One region of the Priestia sp. BR_2 genome, then DNA from elsewhere that is predicted to be linked to it. Evidence: predicted binding sites of a transcription regulator. Region 1 holds the regulator's gene; each other region holds the start of a gene.
What was found. Region 1 encodes Rex, which represses fermentation and respiration genes when NADH is low (regulators of the CRP and FNR family bind a similar motif). Its sites were predicted from a motif close to TTGTGAAATATTTCACAA; they were not measured.
Positions count from the first base shown of each region.

Region 2: a site for Rex is predicted at 2,171-2,188, ahead of nirB (nitrite reductase large subunit NirB). Genes of this name have one in related genera too.
Region 3: a site for Rex is predicted at 1,806-1,823, ahead of adhE (bifunctional acetaldehyde-CoA/alcohol dehydrogenase). Genes of this name have one in related genera too.
Region 4: a site for Rex is predicted at 3,025-3,042, ahead of RB298_RS05740 (cytochrome ubiquinol oxidase subunit I). Genes of this name have one in related genera too.

Region 1 is NZ_JAVFHM010000194.1:44,368-49,923, reverse strand. It holds gene RB298_RS14750 (AAA family ATPase) at 1-546, opposite strand, end outside; gene RB298_RS14745 (hypothetical protein) at 539-1,072, opposite strand; gene RB298_RS14740 (cell wall elongation regulator TseB-like domain-containing protein) at 1,331-1,849, opposite strand; gene RB298_RS14735 (amidohydrolase) at 1,881-3,182, opposite strand; gene RB298_RS14730 (redox-sensing transcriptional repressor Rex) at 3,157-3,822, opposite strand; gene dinG (ATP-dependent DNA helicase DinG) at 3,888-5,556, opposite strand, start outside.
Region 2 is NZ_JAVFHM010000166.1:124,492-130,047, forward strand. It holds gene nirB (nitrite reductase large subunit NirB) at 1-2,085, opposite strand, end outside; gene RB298_RS08070 (hypothetical protein) at 2,265-2,942, opposite strand; gene RB298_RS08075 (winged helix-turn-helix transcriptional regulator) at 3,126-3,446, opposite strand; gene RB298_RS08080 (uracil-DNA glycosylase) at 3,601-4,263, opposite strand; gene RB298_RS08085 (ThuA domain-containing protein) at 4,441-5,163, opposite strand; gene RB298_RS08090 (sugar phosphate isomerase/epimerase family protein) at 5,207-5,556, opposite strand, start outside.
Region 3 is NZ_JAVFHM010000166.1:117,604-123,159, reverse strand. It holds gene RB298_RS08055 (formate/nitrite transporter family protein) at 1-269, shown strand, start outside; gene RB298_RS08050 (hypothetical protein) at 646-804, opposite strand; gene RB298_RS08045 (Crp/Fnr family transcriptional regulator) at 895-1,620, opposite strand; gene adhE (bifunctional acetaldehyde-CoA/alcohol dehydrogenase) at 1,896-4,508, shown strand; gene pflB (formate C-acetyltransferase) at 4,828-5,556, shown strand, end outside.
Region 4 is NZ_JAVFHM010000139.1:130,564-136,119, forward strand. It holds gene cydD (thiol reductant ABC exporter subunit CydD) at 1-537, opposite strand, end outside; gene cydB (cytochrome d ubiquinol oxidase subunit II) at 537-1,553, opposite strand; gene RB298_RS05740 (cytochrome ubiquinol oxidase subunit I) at 1,540-2,943, opposite strand; gene ade (adenine deaminase) at 3,231-5,033, opposite strand; purine riboswitch at 5,384-5,485, opposite strand.

The DNA of each region.
Region 1 (5,556 bases):
GCCGATGACGTCGATCTCATCGATGAAGATGATGGCATTTTGCTTGTTTTCTTTGGCCGCGCGGTTGCGGGCATCCTTGAACAAATCCCGGATACGCCCTGCACCGACGCCGACATACATCTCCACGAATTCACTGCCGGAAGCAGCGACAAATATAGAATCGGTATAATGGGCAGCGGCCTTGGCCATCAAGGTCTTCCCTGTTCCCGGAGGCCCTGTTAGAAGAATCCCCTTCAATGGACGTATGCCGAATTTCTTGATATCCTCGTGACGAATCAGAAAATCCAATGCTTCCCGCAGCTCCTGCTTAGCGTTATCCTGCCCGCCGATTTCCTCGAACGTCAGCTTGGCCGGGCCGCTCTTCTTCCGCTTTCGCTCATTTCCGGCACCAACCGCGATGCCGCCCTTCATCTTGGCTATAAACAGCAAGCCGCCTACGAGTCCTGCCGCTATTAAGAGAGGCACGATGTTCACGCCGACAAACACAAGGAATACCAACAAAACCGGAATGAAGCCTAACATGATTTCTTTTGCTAATTTAGGCATGGTTCCACACCTCCATTTTGCCAGGTTGACGCGGCAAGATTATAAATTTACCAGACTTGCCGTCCGACAAGCTGACATAGACATTGGTGTCATCGATCGTTGCTTTTGCTTTCAAATTCGGCGACTGGGCAGCCAGCTGCTCGAGCGATGATTGAATATCGGTATACTGTTTATTGTCCATCGCTTCGGCAACCGACAGCATCGCTTGCTCCCACCATTGATCCAATGCTTCCGAGGAATGGTCCTCCACCTGGATTCTCAATTCCCGCTTCCCGATCACGGACTTGCCTTCCTGCTTAATATGCTGAACCAAACCTTGTAAATTCGCATCCGGAGCCAAATCAAGATTCAAAGTCACGGTATCCTGTTTAATATCTATATGAGAACTTTTCACGCCATCGTATTGTGACACAACAGTTGCGAGCGGATTCTGCAAAGCCATCTGCCGATACAGAAACCAACCGCCAAAGAGGACCGATGCTGAGATCACGACAGTCAGCATGATAGGTACAATGCGCAGTTTCATGAAGTTCCTCCTTCAATTTCGATATGAAATTTTGTATAGCAATTGCAGCACAATAATACATATAACAACGATATATGGTGAGGCATGTAATTGATCTGCTCAATTCGTACAAGTACGAGTATATCATATCTTATATACTTTTTCATGCTTGTCTGTGAAAATATTTAGAACAGTTTTACCAATTTATTTCTGTATGCGCTTACATATTTATGTGCCAAAGAGGCATCCCTATGAGGGGACGCCTTTTCATTTGTTTTCTTATTGATTAGGAAGAATAATATCATTTCCGATGGCGTTTCCGTCTTGAAAACGATAGAATCGGTAACCGCGCTGACCGTTGTTTTCATATTGCAGCTGCCAGGCATACTCGCCTTCATACATTCCCGGCAGCAATCGCTTGATGACCGCACCCGGCATTTCGTTACGGATCTGGTCCCGCATCACGGCCTCTGACATGCCCGTATTCAATAACACCGACTGAACGGCATCTGTCCCTTCAACAGGAACGTTATCGTCCGTAAACTTCACCCAGACCATGCGGTCTTGATTGTCTTTATCTTTCCCGCTGACCACCCAATAGTTATTGTCCTCGCCCCATACCGATTTATAGGTCTTGTCGGACGAGACCAATTGGCCATGCTGTTTCGCTGCAAGGATCGCCATTCTTTCTTCATTCCACGTATCTTTCATAACATAGGAATAATAGAGCTGTAGGCCAAGCAATAATAGCAGGACGCCGGACACGCTCAGCAATATCCACTTCGTTTTTTTCTTCAAATCCGTCTTCCTCGCTCCCCTTGATTATTCCCTAGAGGGTTGTAAGACGCTCAAATGCACGCTGCGCTTCCCGGCGGATGCGTTCCTCGTCGAGAGTAAGGCTCGCGCCATTCTTCACCACCTGCTTGCCGTCAACCCATACATGCTCTACATCCTTCGCGCTGGCAGAGTAGATCGCGTGAGAAATATAGTCGGTCCGTGGAAGGAAATGCGCCTGATCCGTATTCAATGCGATCATATCGGCCTTCATCCCAACCGCGAGCATACCGATATCCTCAAGGAAAGCGGACTTGGCTCCGTATACCGTGCCCATTCGGAGCGCTTCGGAGGCCGGAATGGCCGTCGGATCCCCGCTTACTCCTTTATGGATCAGGGCAGCCAGCCGCATCTCTTCGAACATATCCAGGTTATTGTTGCTAGCAGGTCCGTCGGTACCGAGCGACACCGTTACGCCGGCTTTCAGCAGCGCTGGTACGCGGGCGACTCCGCTGGCAAGCTTCAAATTGCTTCCGGGATTATGCGATACGGCTACTTGATGCTTGGCCAAGACTTCGATTTCCTCATCGGTCAGATGAACGGCATGCGCAAGGAGCGTAGGACGGGAGAACATGCCCAGCTTCTCCAAATGGGCAACGGGGCGAAGCCCGTAATCCTTAACATTCTGAGCCACTTCAGTTTCCGTTTCGGACATATGGGTATGCAAAGGCAGGTTCAAGTCATGGGATGCTTGAACGAATTTTTCGATGAAATCCGGCGGGCAGGTATAAGGCGCGTGCGGCGAGATCATCGTCGTAATTCTGCCGTCAGCCTTGCCATGCCAATCCTTCGCGAATGCCACCGCCTCATCCAGCTTCTGCTGCTGTACCTCGGGCGGGCATAAACCGATTACGCCGCGCGTCAGGACGCCGCGCATTCCCGAGTCCTGGACAACCTTCGCGACCTGATCCATATGGTCATACATATCCACAAACGTCGTGGTTCCGCCCTTGATCATCTCCAGCACGGAGAGCGATGTGCCCCAATATACGTCGTCTGACGTGAATTTGGCTTCCATCGGCCACATTTTTTCCTGAAGCCATACCTGCAGCGCCAGATCGTCCCCATAGCCGCGAAGAAGCGACATGGCGGCATGTCCATGCGTGTTCACCAATCCGGGCAGGAAGAACAGATGGGTTCCGTCGATAATCTCTGTCCCCTCTTCCACGACGGGCTCCTCTTCGCCCAGGTACGTGATCCGGTCGTTCTCAACCACCAGGTATCCGCGAAGCACGGATTGGCCTTCCTCCAGTACTGCAAACGTTCCGTTCTTAACCATCCACTTCGTTGTTGTCATGTGCTGCATCCTCCTTGCCGTTATCCAAATAATAGGCCAAACTTTGCAAATCCGTTGTAAAATCAGCCGTATGAATCCGGATATGGGCTGGGGCTTTCAGGATGGTTGGCGCAAAGTTCAGAATCGCCTCGATCCCTGAGGCGATAAGCTGATTCGCGACGTTCTGCGCTTCGAAATCCGGAACGGTAATAATCCCGATTCGAATGCCGTGCTCATGAACCGTCTTCTCCAGCTCTTCCATCGGCTGTACGACCAAATTGTTAATTTTCATACCAACTTTGGGAGAATACGAATCGAAAATCGCCACAATCTTCATATTATCCTTCAGGAATGCATTGTAATTCGATAATGCATGTCCAAGATTACCGGCCCCGACCAATGCGACATTGATCTTCTGGTCCAGCTTCAGAATCTGGCGAATCTTCTCGATCAGATAAGAAACATCATATCCGATCCCTTTCCGTCCAAAATCACCGAAATACGCCAGGTCCTTACGAATTTGAGCAGGATTGAGGTCCAGCTTCTGTCCCAGCTCCTGGGAGGAAACCGTGGAAACCTCCCTCTTCTGAAGCTCATTCAAATAGCGCAAGTATACAGGTAATCTGCGGACCACGGCTTCCGAAATTTTTTCCGATTTCATGCATGCTCCCCCTAATAATAGGTTAATAACTACATCTTTTTTTGTTGATCGTGCTTGGTTTCACTTTATTCCGCTTGGTTTCCCGCGCTTGCCTCTTCCTGCAGCCATTCCGAAATTCGGGGAACGATCCCCTCTGTCGGCATATGCTCCATCTTCGGCCCCGGCAAGGAATATAAGAAATACTTCCCGTAATAGGATTCAATGACCCGGGTATCGTACACGATCACGATCCCTTTATCTTGTGCTGTTCGCACCAGACGCCCAAACCCCTGTTTGAAACGAATGACCGCTTGCGGAACCGAAAGCTTCATGAAGGGATTCTTCTTCTGCTGCTGCAGCAGTTCGCTCTTGGCCTCGACCAAGGGGTGATTCGGCGGCTGGAACGGCAGCCGGACGATGGCAAGACAAGTCAGCGCCTCGCCCGGGATGTCTACCCCTTCCCAGAAGGAGCTGGTGCCCAGCAGCACGGAAGCGCTGCTGTCCTGAAATCTTCGGATTAACTTGGTACGGCTGGTTCCGTCCATACCTTGTCCCAATACCGTGATGTCGCTTGATGCCAGCGCTTCTTTCAGCGGCTCGTGCACCTGGCGCAGCATCCGGTACGAAGTGAACAGGACGAGCATGCGGCCATGCGTAGCAACGGCCGTATCGGCCAAAGACTTCACGAGCGTATTCACAAAGAGTGCATCCCCGACCGATCCCTTCACGCTCGGAAAATCGCGCGGCACGACAAGAAGGGCCTGTTCCCTGTAATTAAACGGGGACGGGAGCTGAACCGTGTTCAGGTTCCCCGCTTCAGCCGCTTCCTGAAGACCCAGGTTTTCGATCATGAACTGAAACGATTTGTCCACCGACAAGGTTGCCGATGTCAGAATCACGCTTTGTTTCTTGTCAAAAAACAATTCCTTCAGATGAGCGCTCACGTCGACGGGCACGGCATACAACTGCAGCGATTTGCTGCGGAAATTGCCGTTCGCCTCCATCCAGTATACCGTGCCCTCATCGTTCAGGGCCATGAAGGAGCGCAGGTCTTCACGATGCGCGGCCAGGTCCTTAAATAGGCCCGATAGGTCGGTTAACAGGCTGTCCGCGCTGTAGTCATCCAAATCTTCCTTCATTTCGGCGATCAGCTTATCGCCCTTGCGCACGACATCGCCCAGCGTCAGATGAATTTGATGCTCCAGTTCGGCCATCGAATCCCAATCCTTCGGCTTCTTAAGCGGGGACAGGCGGAGCGAGAATTGGCCGGCATCTCCCGGAGAAGCGTCTCCGCGTTCCGGAAGCAGTCCGAACAATTGATCGCTGAGCCGATCCCAGTTCTCTTTTACGGTAATGAGGTCCGGATACAAACGGTCGATGACGGAAGACCATTCGACTGCCTTCTCGTGCGGCGAAGCTTGCAGCAGCTGGCGCAGAGCCGGGAGCTGCCCGCTTCGGCTGTCTTTGTACATACGGGTCAAGGTATGGACCACCGAAAAATACTTCATCTGCAAGCCAAGGTGCTTGCCGGCGACATCCTCAAGATGATGCGCTTCGTCGATGACGAGGCGCTCATAGCTTGGCAGCAGCTGATGATTCGCCTTCACGTCGGTGAACAGCTTCGAATGGTTCGTAATGACGACATCCGCGATGCCTGCTTCATGCTTGGCCCTGTGATAGTAGCATTTGCGGAACCAAGGGCAGGCGCGTCCGAGGCAAGAATCCGAATCGCTGGAGATGGTCTCCCAGAAATCC
Region 2 (5,556 bases), on a different contig from region 1:
GCCGACGATCCCGATGTCCTTCGTGCACGATTCGGCACAATTTCGCGGACATCCGTTGACCGCCATTTTAAACTTCGCCGGAAAATCCAGCCGCTCGAATTTCTCCTCGAGGAATGCACCCATGCCCATCGAATCCTGCGTGCCGAAACGGCAGAATTGGGAGCCTACGCAGGTCTTGACGGTCCGCAGCGATTTGGCATAAGCATAACCGGACGGCATATCCAGCTCTTCCCATACGCTTGGCAGATCTTCCTTCTTCACGCCGATCAGATCCAGTCGCTGTCCGCCGGTTACCTTAACGACCTTAACATTGTACTTAAGCGATACGTCCGCAATTTTCTTCAAATCCTCCGGCGTGGTAACGCCGCCGTACATTCTTGGCACTACCGTGTAAGTGCCGTCTTTCTGAATGTTGGCGTTCATCCGCTCGTTGACGAAGCGGGACTCCCTCTCCTCCTGATGGGTCACCGGATTCAGCATCGCCAGATAATAATGGATGGCGGGACGGCATTTCGAGCAGCCCTCAGGGTTGCTGAAGTTCAGAACATGCATGACTTCCTTCGTCGTAGTCAGCCCCTTGGCGCTGATTTCGGCGACGATTTCGTCCCGGTCGAGCGTGGTGCACGGACATATGCCTTGTTTGCCTGCCGTCTTAAAGCCATCGCCCAGTACGCTCTGAAGGATTTGCTCCACGACTGGCTTGCAGCCCCCGCAAGAACGGGTCGCTCCCGTGCAAGCTTTGATTTCGTCCACCGTCGTGAGGCCTTGAAGCGTCACGGCATCCACAATGGCCTTTTTGGTTACGCCGTTGCAGCCGCAGACGATTTCATCGTCGGGCATCTTATCCAGCGAGAAGGCCTTGCCGCTTCCTTTCCCTGCACATTCGGTGCCCATGATCGAATGATAGATCTCCTCGGTCATGGCCGTCTTTTTGCGTATCATGGATTGAAGGCTGGCCGAATCGCTGACATCCCCGAACAATATCGCGCCGACGATGATATTGTCGCGCAGCAGGATTTTCTTATAAGTCTTGCGCCAATCGTCCTTCGCCACGATCACCGAGTGCTCAGCCTGCTCCATGAATTCTCCTGCGGAGAATACATCAACGCCGCTGATTTTCAGTTTCGTCGATACGATGCTGCCCTCGTAAGGCTGGCCGTCCACGCCGCAGAGATGCTTGGCAAGAACCTGCCCCTGCTCGAACAACGGCGCAACCAGGCCGTAGCATGCCCCCCGATGCTCGCAGCATTCGCCGACCGCATACACATCCGGCCACGAGGTCTGAAGATAATCGTTGACTACGATTCCCCGGTTCACTTCGATACCGCTCGCTTGGGCGGCAGCAACGTTCGCTCTGATCCCCACGGCCATGACCACGAGTTCCGCTTCAAGCTCATCCCCATCTTTGAACCGCAGCCCCGTGACCCTCTCATCGCCCATGATTTCCGCGGTTTGTTTGCCTAATAAGAACCGGATGCCCTGCCGCTCCAGCTCCCTTTGCAGCATCCCCGATGCCATGGAATCCAGCTGGCTCTCCATCAAATCCTGCATGAGATGAACCACCGTCACCTCCATGCCCAGGCTGACCAATCCCTTAGCGGCTTCCAGACCCAGCAGCCCTCCGCCGATGACGGCCGCTTTCTTGTATGCCTTGGCGGCTTGAAGCATCTGCGTGCAGTCGGCGATGTTTCGAAATCCGATAACTCCCTCTTTATCACTGCCCGGTACAGGCAATATAAAAGGTTTCGAACCTGTAGCTATAATCAATTTGTCATAAGGAACCGTCAATCCGTTATCGGCCGTCACTACCTTGCGCTCCCCGTCGATGGCGGTGACGGTCACACCCGTATGCAGGGTGATCTGATTGTCCTCGTACCATTTCCAGTCATTCAATACAATGTCGTCCAAGGTTTTGCTGCCTTCCAGCACATAGGACAGCATAATGCGATTGTAGTTCGGGTGAGGCTCCTGTCCAATGACGGTGATGTCAAATTTCCCACCCAATTTAATGATTTGCTCGACCGTGCTTATGCCTGCGATACCGTTGCCAATGATAACCAACTTATCTCTCTTTATATTGGACATCGTTTGATTCCTCCCCAACACGTGATCTTGTGCTCGTATATTCCACTGGTTACAAGTAAATTATATCGTGTAAGGGCATATATTTTTGTGATTTATTTCACATTAATCTTTAAAATTTAAATAAAAATACCAAATAACCCTGTCCGATTGGAACAAGGTTATCCTAAAGAAACGGCCTGCTATATGATTTCGGCTTCCATATAGGCTCGTTCGCCGCCGGGCACTTTTAAATAGGGACGAATTCCGGCAAATCCCCCCGCATCCAGGTTCACCCCGGTCATCCAATTCCCCTCCAAAAGGCCTCCTTCCGACTGCATGATGACGGCAGGCGCCTCGATATGCTCCTGGTACAGTACGATGCCGGCCTGAATGGTCTTATAGGCTTTTCCTTGCTGCACCAAAGGTAAGGCACTAATATACGTAGGCACAAAATAATGGGCGATCACGTCCAGCTCCTCCCCGTCGAAGAACGCTTCGCTGCCGAGGAAGGGATGCAGCATCACGATTTTCTCGTAGAGCGACCAGATGATCATATGCAGGAATCTTCCCATCCGTCCCTTATTTTGCTCGGAAGACGAATTCAATGTTTCGGTTTCATAACCAATGAACTTCCATCCGCCGGGAGTCTTGACCCACTTCTGGAACATGTCGACCCGAGCTGTGCCGTCTTGGCTAAGGGATGCTACAGCGTCTGGGCTTGTTCCACACACGGCCGACCATAGTGATTCCGGTACATACTGGCTCAGCACCCGCTTGGTTTTCTCAAATATATGAAGCACTTGTAATGAAGCGTTTTCAAGCTCTGAGATGTCCTCTTGTCCATAATGGAACCGGGAGATATTCGTTCGCTTGATCATGGGCTCGCCTCCTTGATATGCCGCCTGGATTATTACATCATATAGAAGGTGCGTCAGCTTGGTGCATGTCCGGATGTTTTTGCAGGACGAAACGAAAACTCAGCCATTCTGGTTAGAAAAAAAACCCTGAAATGAGGATATCTCATGCCAGGGTTTAATCGTCAACGGGAGTCTTATGATGACTCATCTGTCGACCCATTGTTCTGCCCAGGATGAAATTTGCTCCATCACCGGACGCAGTGCTTTGCCTTTTTCAGTCAGTTCATATTCAATACGTACCGGAGTTTCCGGATAGACATGACGAATCAGTATGCCTTCGCATTCCAAATCCTTCATCCGCTCGGAGAGCATTTTATCGCTCATGGACGGAATCAAATTCGAGATATCCTTAAAGCGCTTAGGCCCGCTCATCAGCGTTTGAATAATCAAGCCATTCCACCGTTTGCCCAGAAAAGAAAAGGCCGATTCGAAACGGGGACACATCGTAACATTTGTAACTTCCATATCCCTTCACCTCTTTACGAAGTCACCTTGTTTATAGAAACTCATAAGCTTACCCAGAAATCTAGAAAACTTACGAATTGTAAGTATGTTTCATTTTAGCATATTTTCGAGAAGCTGAAAACCTCCTAGCCCCTTTTTCCCAGAAAATCAGCGCTTATCCCCCTAATATCCGAGCCAAAATATCCAAATCGTCCTCAATCAAAGTGGATAATTTCCTATTATACAGCACCGCCGCTGGATGGAACAGAGGGAATATCTTATAGGTCTCCGGTGAAAAAACATAGCCTGCTCCGGGATTTTCCGGATCTGCCGCTTGCTGAACCGGGCCCTCCATCAGCTTGCCGTGCAGCGACGTCACCGTTTCATGGCTTCCGATTAACCGGTGCAGCGCGGTATTTCCCATCGGTGCCAGGATGACCGGGCGGACCCATCGGATTTCTTCATCAAGCAAAGGCGCATGCGCCAAAATTTCAGCCTTGGTCGGCGTACGATTCGATCGGCTGATGACATTCTCGCCTGAAGGCCTCACGAGCACTTTATCCTTGTAGGGCCTGCTTCGCACGGTACTGGTAATATATACCTGGTCCCGCGTCAGTTTCAGACGTTCCAGGTACGCGTTCATCTCTTGTCCGGCCTGCCCTACGAAAGGTTTGCCTTCCAAAACTTCATGAGCTCCGGGCGCTTCCCCGATGAACATGATTTTCGCAAAGCGGACTCCCCTTCCGAGCAGGAAGCCCTCAACGGGTTGATGGACGAGCCTGGCCCGGCATATGGCGATGATTGCGGGATCTACAGGTGCGCTTTGTACTTCGTTCATGTGTACAGCCCCCCTCTCCTATATCATACAATACCCCATATTCACATATATTCTATCCCCAGCCGGCAAAAAACATTTCGAAAAAGCAGCCCCAACATACCAAAAAAACGAGCCGAACAAGGACTGTACCTTGAACGGCTCGTTCGTTGATGATTAAGATAATGCGCTGTTTATAGCTTAGACTAAAACGGGAAGCGCGCGAACCGGCTGACTGTTGCCGAACGTTTGCTTGCCTGCCGTGGAATGAGCCCAGTTAATCGCATTGGAGATCACTTTCAGCACTTCGGGGTTGTAGTAGGTTGGATAGGTCTCATGCCCTGGACGGAAGTAAAAAATGTTCCCATGCCCGCGTTTGAATGTGCATCCGCTGCGGAACACTTCCCCGCCCTCGAAATTGCTGACGAATACCAGCTCATCGGGGGCCGGAATGTCAAAGAACTCCCCGTACATTTCCTCGTGCTCGATGATGATCGGTCCCGTAATTCCCGCCGCAATCGGATGCGTCGGATTCACGCTCCAAATAATTTCCTGTTCTCCTGCTTCGCGCCACTTTAAATCGCAGCTCGTGCCCATCAAAGCTTTGAACGGTTTGGAAAAATGTCCGGAATGGAGAACGATCAGTCCCATACCATCCTGCACGCGTTTTACGACCTTGCTTACGATTTCGTCACTAACCTGGTCATGAGCCATATGCCCCCACCACAACAGCACATCGGTTGAATCCAGTACATCGTCCGTCAATCCATGCTCCGGCTGGTCGAGCGTTGCCGTTCTAATGATGAAATCCGGATTTTGCAGACCCTCCGCCAAAGCTGTGTGAATGCCCGTCGGATAAACGCTCCGAACCTCATCATGGATTTTCTCGTGCACGAATTCATTCCATATGGTTACGTTAAGCATGTTGCTGTTCCCCCTAATTGCTTATTCGTTATTCTCTACGCTGTTAGACCCACCACATTTCTCCGAGCGGCTCTTCGATCAGCACTTGCTGAAGGTTTTGCACCGCTTTGGAGAAGCCTTCTTCAACGGACATCAGTCCGTCTTCATGTTCAATGCTCACGACATAGTCATATCCAACCAGGCGAAGAGCACTCATCATATCCGCCCATTCCTTCACATCGTGTCCGTAACCTACGCTGCGGAACTGCCAAGCACGATCCAGCATGTTCGCATACGACTGCATATCCGTGAGACCGTGTTTGTTCACGTTAATCGGATCAATGCTAGTATCCTTCGCATGGAAGTGGTGGATCGCTCCTTCGCGGCCCAAAATTTGAATCGCTTGAACAGGGT
Region 3 (5,556 bases), on a different contig from region 1:
GGATTCGGGCCAAAGGAGAAACCACGAAACTGATTTTAATATGGTGGTGCCTGTTCGCCTTCATTGCGACAGGGTATGAGCATAGCGTAGCGAACATGTCGCTTCTGACGCTGGCGACGATATTGCCGGGACATCCCGAGACGGTATCCATCGGCGGCTGGATCAGCAACATGGTGCCGGTCACGCTGGGGAATATCATTGGCGGCGGGTTGTTTGTAGGCATGGCTTACTGGTTTATCTCTTCGGGAAAAGGGAACAAGCAAAAGTAAGCTGTGATAGGCGGTGAAACGGAGGAATTCCATCCTCCTAGTTCATTGTCAGAGAAAGTCCAACCTGGTGAATAAACAAAGAAACCGTTCTTGGTCAATGGTCTGTCATTCGTCCATTCGCCAAGCAACGGTTTCTTTTTTTGTAAAGATACAACCGTTCCAAGAAATTTGGGACAAAGGCAATGGGAGGAACGATGCGCACACGGAACGTCCCCAAACAGAAATAGTGGGCTTCCCGTCAGATGTAATATTCTTTTGGGAAACGCTTTTGGATATGCCATCGCTGAAGGAGCAGGAGGGCAATAGCATAAATAAGCTGTCCTCCTCAGTCATTGAACTGAAAGGACAGCCGTGAGAATCTTGCCTTCCAAATCGTTTACCGATGTTCCACCAGGTCGATCGCACCAAGCACCATATGAGCCAGTCCGAAGCCTAGAATACCGGTTGCAGCGAATTTATACCTGCTGCAAAGCAGAGCGGCACCCGAAGCAGAAACCACGGTTCCAAGAACTGCAGGAATCAAACCTTCACGCATGCTGAGCACTCCCTTTGATTTGGATTGGAAAGACAAGGCTTATTGTAAGCAGATGCCCGTATATTATGCACCGAAGGGGCTTTAGGCGGATCAAATCCGGCAGATTTCGTTCGGACACAGCTCGCAGTGGCATATTTCCTGCAGCATCGGCAGATCTTTGATAACAATCATGCCGCCGGCATATTCGATGACATCCTTTTTGCGAAGGTCGCTTAGCATCCGGTTCACGCTTTCGCGGGTGGCCCCGATCATGTTCGAAAGATCGGTGTGGGTGATCTTTTTGTTGATGAGAATGGTGCCATCCTCTTGATGCTGCCCGTAGGTATTGCCCAGACGAATCAGCGTCGACGTTAATGCGCCGGGCTTGCCGTACATCATGAGATCACGGAATTTGGTCTGCGTGATGCGGTGGTGTATACCCATCCACTTCATGAAATCAATCGCGAAGTCGCAATGCTGGCAGATCAGCAGCTCCAGATCCTTGTGCTCGATGACCCCGACTACGCTGTCCTCAAGCACCTCTGCCGAAAAACTGTGGTTGTTGCTGAAGAATGGATCGGCTTGCCCGACCATGTCTCCTGGATGGTACATATATAGAATAAGCTCTTTGCCTTCATCCGTCGATTTGGTTAATTTAATTCTTCCTTGTTTAACGAAGTACAGCTTGTCGGCGAAGTCGCCTTCCCAGAACAAATGCGATCCTTCAGGGAGTACCCTTTCCTTCATGGTGACCAGCAGACGGTTGCGGTTTTGTTCCGAGAAGCACTGCGTGTTCCCTAAGTTTTCGATTTCCATTACATGGTCTACAGTTTTCATGGTGGTATCCCCTAACATCCTAAAATTTGATCTGTTTAATCTTTAAATACATTATAACGTGAAAACATTCACTTGTGGGGCGGAACAAGAGGGAAATCATGGCGAATTTTCAAACATTGTGATCTCTTTCACTTGAAAGAGGGAAAAGACAGGTATAAATCACACAGAAAAGATAAATTTTAATATTGTGAAATATTTCACATGATTTAAGGAGCGTCTGTGTTACGATCGAAGCGTAGACAAAAAAGAACATGAACCATGGGAGGATGAGAGATATGGCTGTGAGCAAAGGAACAACGGTTGAAGTGAAGGGACAAACGGCAGCAGAGTACATTCAAGGTCTGATCGACAAGGCGAATCGGGCCAAAGAAAAGTTTATGAAACTCGATCAGGAGCAAGTCGACGGAATTGTGCAGGCCATGGCCATGGCCGGACTTGAGAAGCACATGCAGCTGGCGAAAATGGCGGTTGAAGAAACGGGCCGCGGCGTGTATGAAGACAAAATCATCAAAAACCTGTTTGCCACGGAGTATATCCACAACAGCATCAAGTACGACAAAACGGTAGGTATCATCGAAGACAATGCCTATGACAGCTTCCAAAAAATTGCGGAGCCGATCGGGATCATCATGGGGATCACACCGGTAACCAATCCGACCTCGACCACCATATTCAAGGCGCTGATCTCCATCAAAACAAGAAACCCGATCATCTTCGGCTTCCATCCATCCGCGCAGGCATGCAGCAGGGAAGCCGCGCTCATCCTGCGGGACGCCGCCGTGAAACAAGGCGCTCCGGCCGACTGCATCCAGTGGATCGAGGCTCCTTCCATGGATAAAACCAATACACTCATGAACCATCCTGACGTTGCCTGCATTCTGGCTACGGGGGGATCGGCGATGGTCAAAGCAGCATACAGCTGCGGCAAGCCAGCCCTCGGCGTAGGTCCCGGCAACGTGCCGTGCTTCATCGAGAAGAGTGCGGACCTCGATCAAGCGGTGAACGACTTGATTCTATCCAAGACGTTTGATAACGGCATGATCTGCGCATCCGAGCAAGCCGTCATTATAGAGGAGCCGATCTATCATACCGTGAAGAAAAAAATGATCGCCAGCGGCTGTTATTTCGTGAACAAGGAAGAGCTGGCGAAGCTGACTGCGCATGCCATGGTAGCGGATAAATGCGCCGTCAATCCTACCATCGTCGGACAGCCGGCAGCCAAGATTGCCGAGGCTTGCGGCTTTGAGGTACCGGAAAGCACCAAGATCCTGGTCGCCGAGCTGGAGGGAGTCGGTCCTGCTTATCCGTTGTCCGCCGAGAAGCTGAGCCCGGTGCTGGCCTGCTATAAAGTGAAAGATGCGGAAGAGGGCATCGCGCGCGCCGAAGAGATGGTTGCTTTTGGCGGCATGGGCCACTCGTCGGTCATCCACTCGCACAATGAGGACGTCATCCTGAAATTTTCGGATCGCATGAAGACCTGCCGCATCCTGGTCAACCAGCCTTCCTCGCAAGGCGGCATTGGGGATATCTACAACACGAACCTGCCATCGCTGACGCTCGGCTGCGGTTCGTATGGCCGGAATTCCACGTCGTCGAACGTGACGGCCGTCAATCTCATCAACGTGAAAAGGGTGAACCGCAGAACCGTGAATATGCAGTGGTTTAAAGTGCCGGACAAAATTTACTTTGAAAAAGGCTCGACGCAGTATCTCGCCAAAATGCCTGACATCACCCGCGTCGCGATCGTAACCGACCCCATGATGGTGAAGCTGGGATATGTGGAGCGGGTAGAGCATTACCTGCGTCAGCGCAGACTGCCGGTAGCCATCGAGGTGTTCTCGGAAGTCGAGCCGGATCCATCGACAACGACCGTAGAACGGGGTACGGAGATGCTGGAACGGTTTCAGCCGGACTGCATCATCGCCCTCGGCGGCGGATCGCCTATGGATGCCGCAAAAGCAATGTGGCTGTTCTATGAATATCCGGATACGGATTTCAACAACCTGAAGCAAAAATTCATGGATATCCGAAAACGGGTCTATAAATATCCGAAGCTGGGACGAAAGGCGAAATTCGTAGCCATTCCGACAACGTCGGGAACGGGCTCGGAAGTAACTTCGTTTGCCGTCATCACGGACAAAGTGCAGGGAAATACCAAATACCCGCTGGCAGACTATGAGCTGACGCCGGACGTGGCGATCATCGATCCGGAATTCGTGTACACCTTGCCTAAAAAGGCGGTGGCCGATACCGGCATGGACGTCCTGACGCATGCGATTGAAGCCTACGTATCGGTGATGGCCAGCGATTACACGGATGGGCTTGCCATCAAAGCCATACAGCTGGTGTTCCAGTATCTTGAGCAATCGGCGCTGACCGGCGACAAACTCGCCCGCGAGAAAATGCATAATGCTTCGACGCTTGCAGGCATGGCCTTTGCGAACGCGTTCCTGGGCATCAACCACAGTCTGGCGCATAAATGGGGCGGACAGTACCATACGGCGCACGGACGGACCAATGCCATACTGATGCCGCACGTCATTCGCTACAATGCCAAGAAGCCAACGAAATTCGCGGCATGGCCGAAATACACCCACTTTGTGGCCGATGAAAGATATGCCGAGATCGCACGGATTCTTGGACTGCCGGCAAGAACGACGGAGGAGGGCGTAAACAGCCTGATCGCCGCCATCCGCGAGCTGAACAGCAAGCTCGGCATCGAGGAATCGTTCCAGCAGCTGGGCATCGATCCACAGGACTTCGAGAGAAACGTCGAGCATTTGGCGGACCGGGCTTTCGAAGATCAGTGCACGACCAGCAATCCGAAGCTGCCGCTGGTGACGGAGCTGGCAGAAGTATATCGCAACGCCTTCTATGGACGTTTCTAAACAGGAATGGGACAGAAGGATGATCCTAAATTCCATTATAAATGGTGGTAGAAGCCAGGGGAGCCCGGAATCAGAGTGATAAAAATCACGGATTACCACAACTTTGTGATTTTTATCACAGATGCTGCGGATCAACAGGACTACAATAAAGGTGTAGCAGAAAGCTGAATCTCAGATCTTTGATATAGAAGCTTGAAGGCACATGGCGGGGCAGAGATGCCATTGATCGTGAAAATAATCACATTTAAGATCTGAGATAGATCAATGTGTGTCCCCGCCAGCCCCTGCAAGCTGCAGCATAATCTAGGAGGGATTCAATATGTCGGTGATTGAAAAAGAAGTTGGTTGGAAAGGTTTTAAATCAGGTAAATGGACCAAGCGCGTTGACGTTAACGATTTTATTGCAGAGAATATTACCCCTTATTATGGCTCTGATGATTTCTTGGCGGGACCTACGGACAACACCAAGGCATTGTGGGATATCGTATCGGATTTAACCAAGAAGGAGCGGGATAACGGCGGGGTTTTGGACGTGGATGTTCATACGCCTTCCACCATCACCTCCCACCAGCCTGGCTACTTGGATAAAGATAAAGAACAGATCGTCGGCGTGCAGACCGACGAGCCGTTCAAACGCTCGATTCAGCCTTTCGGGGGCATCCGGATGATGATTGATGCGTGCAACGCATACGGCTTCGAAATGCCGCAGGCGGTAGTGGATATCTTCAACGGCATCCGCAAAACGCATAACCAGGGCGTATTCGATGCCTATACTCCGGAGATGAGAGCAGCGCGCAAAGCCGGGATTATTACGGGTCTTCCCGATGCATACGGCCGCGGCCGCATCATCGGCGACTACCGCAGAGTATCGTTATACGGCGTGGACGCGCTGATCCAGGACAAACTGAGAGAACTCGGCGAGCTTGAAGTGGACGCCATGGACGAGCCGGTGATCCGTCTGCGGGAAGAGCTGTCCGAACAAATGCGCGCCCTCAAGGAACTGAAAGAAATGGCCGGCATGCACGGCTTTGACATTTCCAAACCTGCG
Region 4 (5,556 bases), on a different contig from region 1:
CTTTCTCGCGGCAAGTCCCACGAGGATGAGAAACACGATCAGGATCGGCATGGTCACCAGCAGAATGATGCCCGAGATCCGGTCCGTCATGAAAACGTACAGCCATACCAGCGCCGGGGTAATGCCCGCCCCCATCATGCGAGGTATGGTCAGCTCCGCATATTTGCGGAACTTGCCGATGCCCTCCAGCACAAGCGTAACCACATTGCCTGTTCCTTCCGACCGGACAAAGGACGGCCCGTTCCGAAACAGCTCCTCCAGCAGCTGCTTTCTCAGGCTCGTGCCCGTCTCCTCGGCAAAGCGCTGCGCGATTCCTTGCTGCACGACCGAGATCCCGTGGCGTGCCAGAAAGGCAAGCAGGAACAAGGCAATGGTCTCCCCCTGCTCCTGCAGCGTTGATCCAGCAAACAGGGCGGATACGGCTTCCGCCAGCCATTTGGCTTGCAGAAGGATGGCCATGCTCTGTGCCAGGGTACATACGGCGACAAGGAAGAATACCGTCTTGGCGCCTTTGTATCCCAGCAGATCTTTTCCCATCAGTACTCCAGATGCTCCTTCTCATGTACCCGTTTGTGGAAAACGAAGTAACTCCAAATTTGATAGCCCAAAACAAAAGGCAGCAGCGATACGGCCACAATCGTCATAATCTTGAGGGAATACGGTCCGGAGGCCGCATTATAAATGGTCAGGTCAAATGCAGCGTTGATGGAGCTGACCATCACGCGCGGGAACAAGCCCACGAACACGGACGTTACCAAGAGTGCGATGACCGCGCCGGTCATCCCGAAAGCCCAGCCGTCCCGCTTGACGTTCATGAAATATCCGCCCAGCAGGAATGCAAGCAGGGCCAGCACCAGCAGGACGGTTAACGCCACGCCGCGCTTCTCGAAGATATCGGTCATGAAATACGTCATCACCCCGAACGCCACGAACAGGGCCGCGACAGGAATCAGAAGTCTCCGGGCCATGCGGCGCGCCCGTTCCTGGAGATCCCCCAGCGTGCGCAGCGTCGTGAACATCAAGCCATGGAGCAGGCAGAGCATCACCATCGTCAACCCGCCGACTACGGTATAAAGATTCACGACATCGAAGAATCCGGCATGCAGCTGCATCTCTTCGTTAATCGGAAGCCCCTGGATCAGGCAGGCAAAAACAACGCCGAGCAGGAATGGCGGAAGCACGCTTCCGGTGAAGATCGCTCCGTCCCATACCCGTTTCCAGCGGACATCGCCCACCTTGCCGCGGAATTCAAATGCCACGCCGCGCCCGATCAAGGCCAGCAGAAGAAAGACAAGCGGAATGTAGAACCCGCTGAACAGCGTGGCATACCAGTTCGGGAAGGCCGCGAACATCGCGCCGCCCGCCGTCAGCAGCCAAACCTCGTTGGCGTCCCAGAACGGGCCGATCGAGTTGATCAGCACCCGGCGCTGGGTATCGTTTTTGGCCAGCAGCTGCGTGGACATCCCGACTCCGAAATCGAAGCCCTCCAGGAAGAAGAACCCGATAAACAATACGGCGACGAGCACAAACCACAGTTCGTTAAGAGACAGCATTGTAGTCCTCCTTATTAAACGGATCGCTTGCGTGGTGATCGTCTTCCTCCGCCGCATACGGTCCTTTCTTAATGACTTTGATGAACAGATAGGCCATCACGGCTGCCAGCACTGCATAAATGGCGGTAAACATGATGAGCGAGAACAGGATCGAGCCTGCGCTTACGTTCGGCGAAACGCTGTTCTCCGTGGTGATCAGCCCGAATACCGTCCAAGGCTGGCGTCCGATCTCCGTCATGATCCATCCCGATGTGTTGGCGATGAACGGCAGGGAAATGCCGAACAGCATCAGTCTGAGGAACCATTTGCCGGCCTTCTCGACTTTTTTGCGCAGCATCAGCCACGCGCCGTACAATCCCAGCAGAATCATGACGCTGCCGGCAGCCACCATAATCCGGAAGCTCCAGAAGGTGGTGCGGACCGGCGGAATATAGTCTCCAGGACCGTATTCCTGCTCGTATTGGGCTTGCAGCTCCTTCATTCCGATGACTTCGCCGGAAAATTTGCTGTAGGACAAAAAGCTGAGCAAATACGGGATTTTGAACTCCATCGTATTCTCCTGCTTATCCGGATCGATGGCGGCTATGACCGTCCAAGGCGCGGGATCGTCGCTCGTTTCCCACAAGCTCTCGGCGGCGGCCATCTTCATCGGCTGCGTATCCACCAGATACTGCGCTTGCTGGTGGCCGAATACCGCAACCAGAATGGAGGTGATGAGACCCACCACGATGGCGATGTGGAATGATTTTTTGAAGAAATCCAAATCCTGCTTCTTCAGCAGCTTATACGCGCTTACCCCCGCTACCAGGAAAGCCCCGGTTGCCAGCGCACCGAAGATCGTGTGCGGGAATTCTACCAGCAGCTGACCGTTCGTAATCAGCGCGAAGAAATCATTCATCTCCGCCCGTCCATTGTTGATCTCAAAACCGACCGGACGCTGCATGAACGAGTTCGCTGCCAGGATCCAGAAGGCGGACATCAGGGTGCCGAAGGACACCAGCCAGATGCTGAGCAGATGGACCTTCTTGGATAACCGGTCCCACCCGAATATCCACAGCCCGATAAACGTCGATTCAAGGAAAAACGCCAGCAGGGCTTCGATCGCAAGCGGTGCGCCGAACACGTCCCCGACAAAGCGCGAGTAATCCGACCAGTTCATCCCGAACTGGAATTCCTGCAGAATCCCTGTCACAACCCCGACCGCAAAGTTGATCAGGAACAGCTTTCCCCAGAACTTGGCCATTTTCTTGTAGACTTCCTGGCCCTTGACAACATACATCGTCTCCATGATGGCGATCAGAAACGCCAATCCGATGGATAACGGTACGAAAATAAAGTGAAAAATGGTTGTCGATGCGAATTGGATTCGCGCCAGCATAACCGGATCCATAAAAGATACCCCTTCCTTTAGCTCACGTGATCACTTCAAATTTGATTCTTTTTGTATTGTCGCAGACCGCGTCCTAAAGGATTGTGATAAACATCACAATATAATGGCCGAAATAGGTGAAAAAGTTATCAATTTGTGACGAAAATCACTAAGTAGGCAATGGATTATGTGAGGATTATCCATGGGAGCGTGGCTTGCGGCATCCACTCACAGGCTAAGCCCAGTATTTACGCACCAAAAAAGCAGGTTAGCCATGTAGGCCAACCTGCTTTAATGTATGTGCCACCTTATTGTACCGGACCGATCTCCGTCTCGATGAGCTTGAATTCCGTCACGTCCGCAATCCCGCGATTGGTAATGCGGATCTCCGGAATGACCGGAAGCGCAATGAGCGAGAACGTCATGAACGGCGCATGGATGGAGCAGCCGAGCTGTTTCCACGCTTCCTCCAGGGCAGCGACTTCCTCGGCTACAACCTCGACCGGACGGTCCGCCAGCAAGCCCGCAATCGGCATCGCCACCTTCGCCAGCACCTGGCCGTTCTGCACCACGATCATGCCGCCTCCGCATGCTGCCAGCTCGTTCGACGCAAGCGCCATATCCTCGGCGTTCGTGCCCATCACGAGCAGGTTGTGGCTATCGTGCGCCACCGTGGAAGCAACCGCGCCGGACTGTAGTCCGAAGCCGCTCGCAAAGCCGAGCGAGATCTGCCCGGTTGCGCCGTGGCGCTCGATGCATGCCAGCTGAACCACGTCTTGGCCCAGGTCCGGCTGGATGACGCCCTGCTCCACGGCGAGCACCGCGGTCATTTTGGCGGTACGGGCACTGTTCTCGATGACGCGCACCACGTTCACTTCCGTATGCGCCGCATCGAACTTGCTGCGCAGCAGAAAGTCGTCGGCGGTAAGCGAACGCTGCAGCCGAACCGATTGAAAGGCCTTTTCCGGATACGAATACGCCGGGAACGCCTTCACGAGACGGCCGTTCTCCGCGACCACTTCGCCGTCCGTGATCACCACCGAAGGCACCATGCTCTTCAGATCGTCAATGAGCAAAATATCCGCCGTTTTGCCCGGTGAAATGCTGCCGAGCTCCATATCCATGCCGAAATATCGAGCCACGTTGATCGTGCCCATCTGGATCGCAGTAACCGGGTCCACGCCCTCCTCCATGGCGCGGCGGACCACATGGTTCATATGGCCGAGCCGCAGCAGCGTCTGCGGATACACATCATCCGTGACCAAGGAGATATTGTCGGTACGTACCTTGTCCTCCGTTACCACCTTAATCACTTCCTTCACATCCTGCCAAGCCGAACCTTCGCGGATCATCAGATGCATACCGAGGCGAACCTTTTCCAAAGCCTGCTCTCTCGTTACCGTCTCATGATCGGAGCTGACGCCGGTTGCCAGATAGGCTTGTAGCATCCGGTCGTCCTCGGCCGGAAAATGCCCCGTCACCGTCTTGCCCGCACGCAGCGTGGCTTCGATCTCTCCGCTCATGGTCGGATCGCCGTATACGACGCCCGGGAAGTTCATCACTTCGCCAAGCCCAGCGACGCCGGGCCAGGTCAGCCCTTCCTCGATATCGGCTACGCCCAGCTGCGCCCCGGCATCCTCCAGATCGAACGTCGCCGGTACGCAGGAAGGAATGGTGGTGAACACCTTCATCGGCAGCTGCTGCCCTTCCTCGTGCATCCAGCGCACGCCCTCCATGCCGAACACGTTGGCGATCTCATGGGGATCCATATAAACCCCGGTCGTTCCCGTAACGATGGCCGCTTTGGCAAACTCCGTTACGGTCAGCATCGTGCTCTCCACATGCATATGGCCGTCCAGCAGACCCGGCGAGATGAAGCGCCCATTCGCTTCGATCACCTGCGTCCCCTCTCCGATCGTATGATCGGCGCTACCGATATAAGCGATGCGCCCGCACGCCATCGCCACGTCTATCCGTTCCTGAAGCTCGCCCGTAAACACATTGACCAGCGTGCCGTTTTTGATGACCAGATCGGCTGGCTCTTGTCCTAAAGCAACCTTCCCCAGCTGCCGGCTGACCTCGTATCGTTTCTGTCTCTGGATTGAACTCATGATGATTGCACGCTCCCCTTTTTTTAGATATCAGAAAGTATAAACTCGGAAGCTTGTGACTTCCTAATCTCGCAATAAAAACTTCTTCTTACTGCGGTCGTCGGTAGACGTTTTTCTTATAATGAATCGGTAAAAGCACAAAATCGATCTTGCGTAACACGCCAAACAACCCGGACAGCGTATCTGCCCGGGTTGCCTGCAACTATATCCATTGAGGAAGAGAAGTCCGCGCGGCAGCCATGCATTGCTAATAGTCTGCACATCACCCCATCCGTTAAAACGTGCTTAGATCCCATTTCAGGCGATCTTGCAGCCCGGCTTCGATGTTTATGCAAAGCCGGGCTTGGGGAGCGGATTCTCAACCTTCATGTAGTCAAGTCATTTACGGTAACCTGGTAGAAACGCCTGGGCCCTATTCCCCGGCATATACATCAAGATTTGATTTTGAACCATGACCCATTCAATTCTTTGGTCGTTTCATTTGTTGTATGAATTATAATCCTCCTGCCCGAGAAGTCAAGCC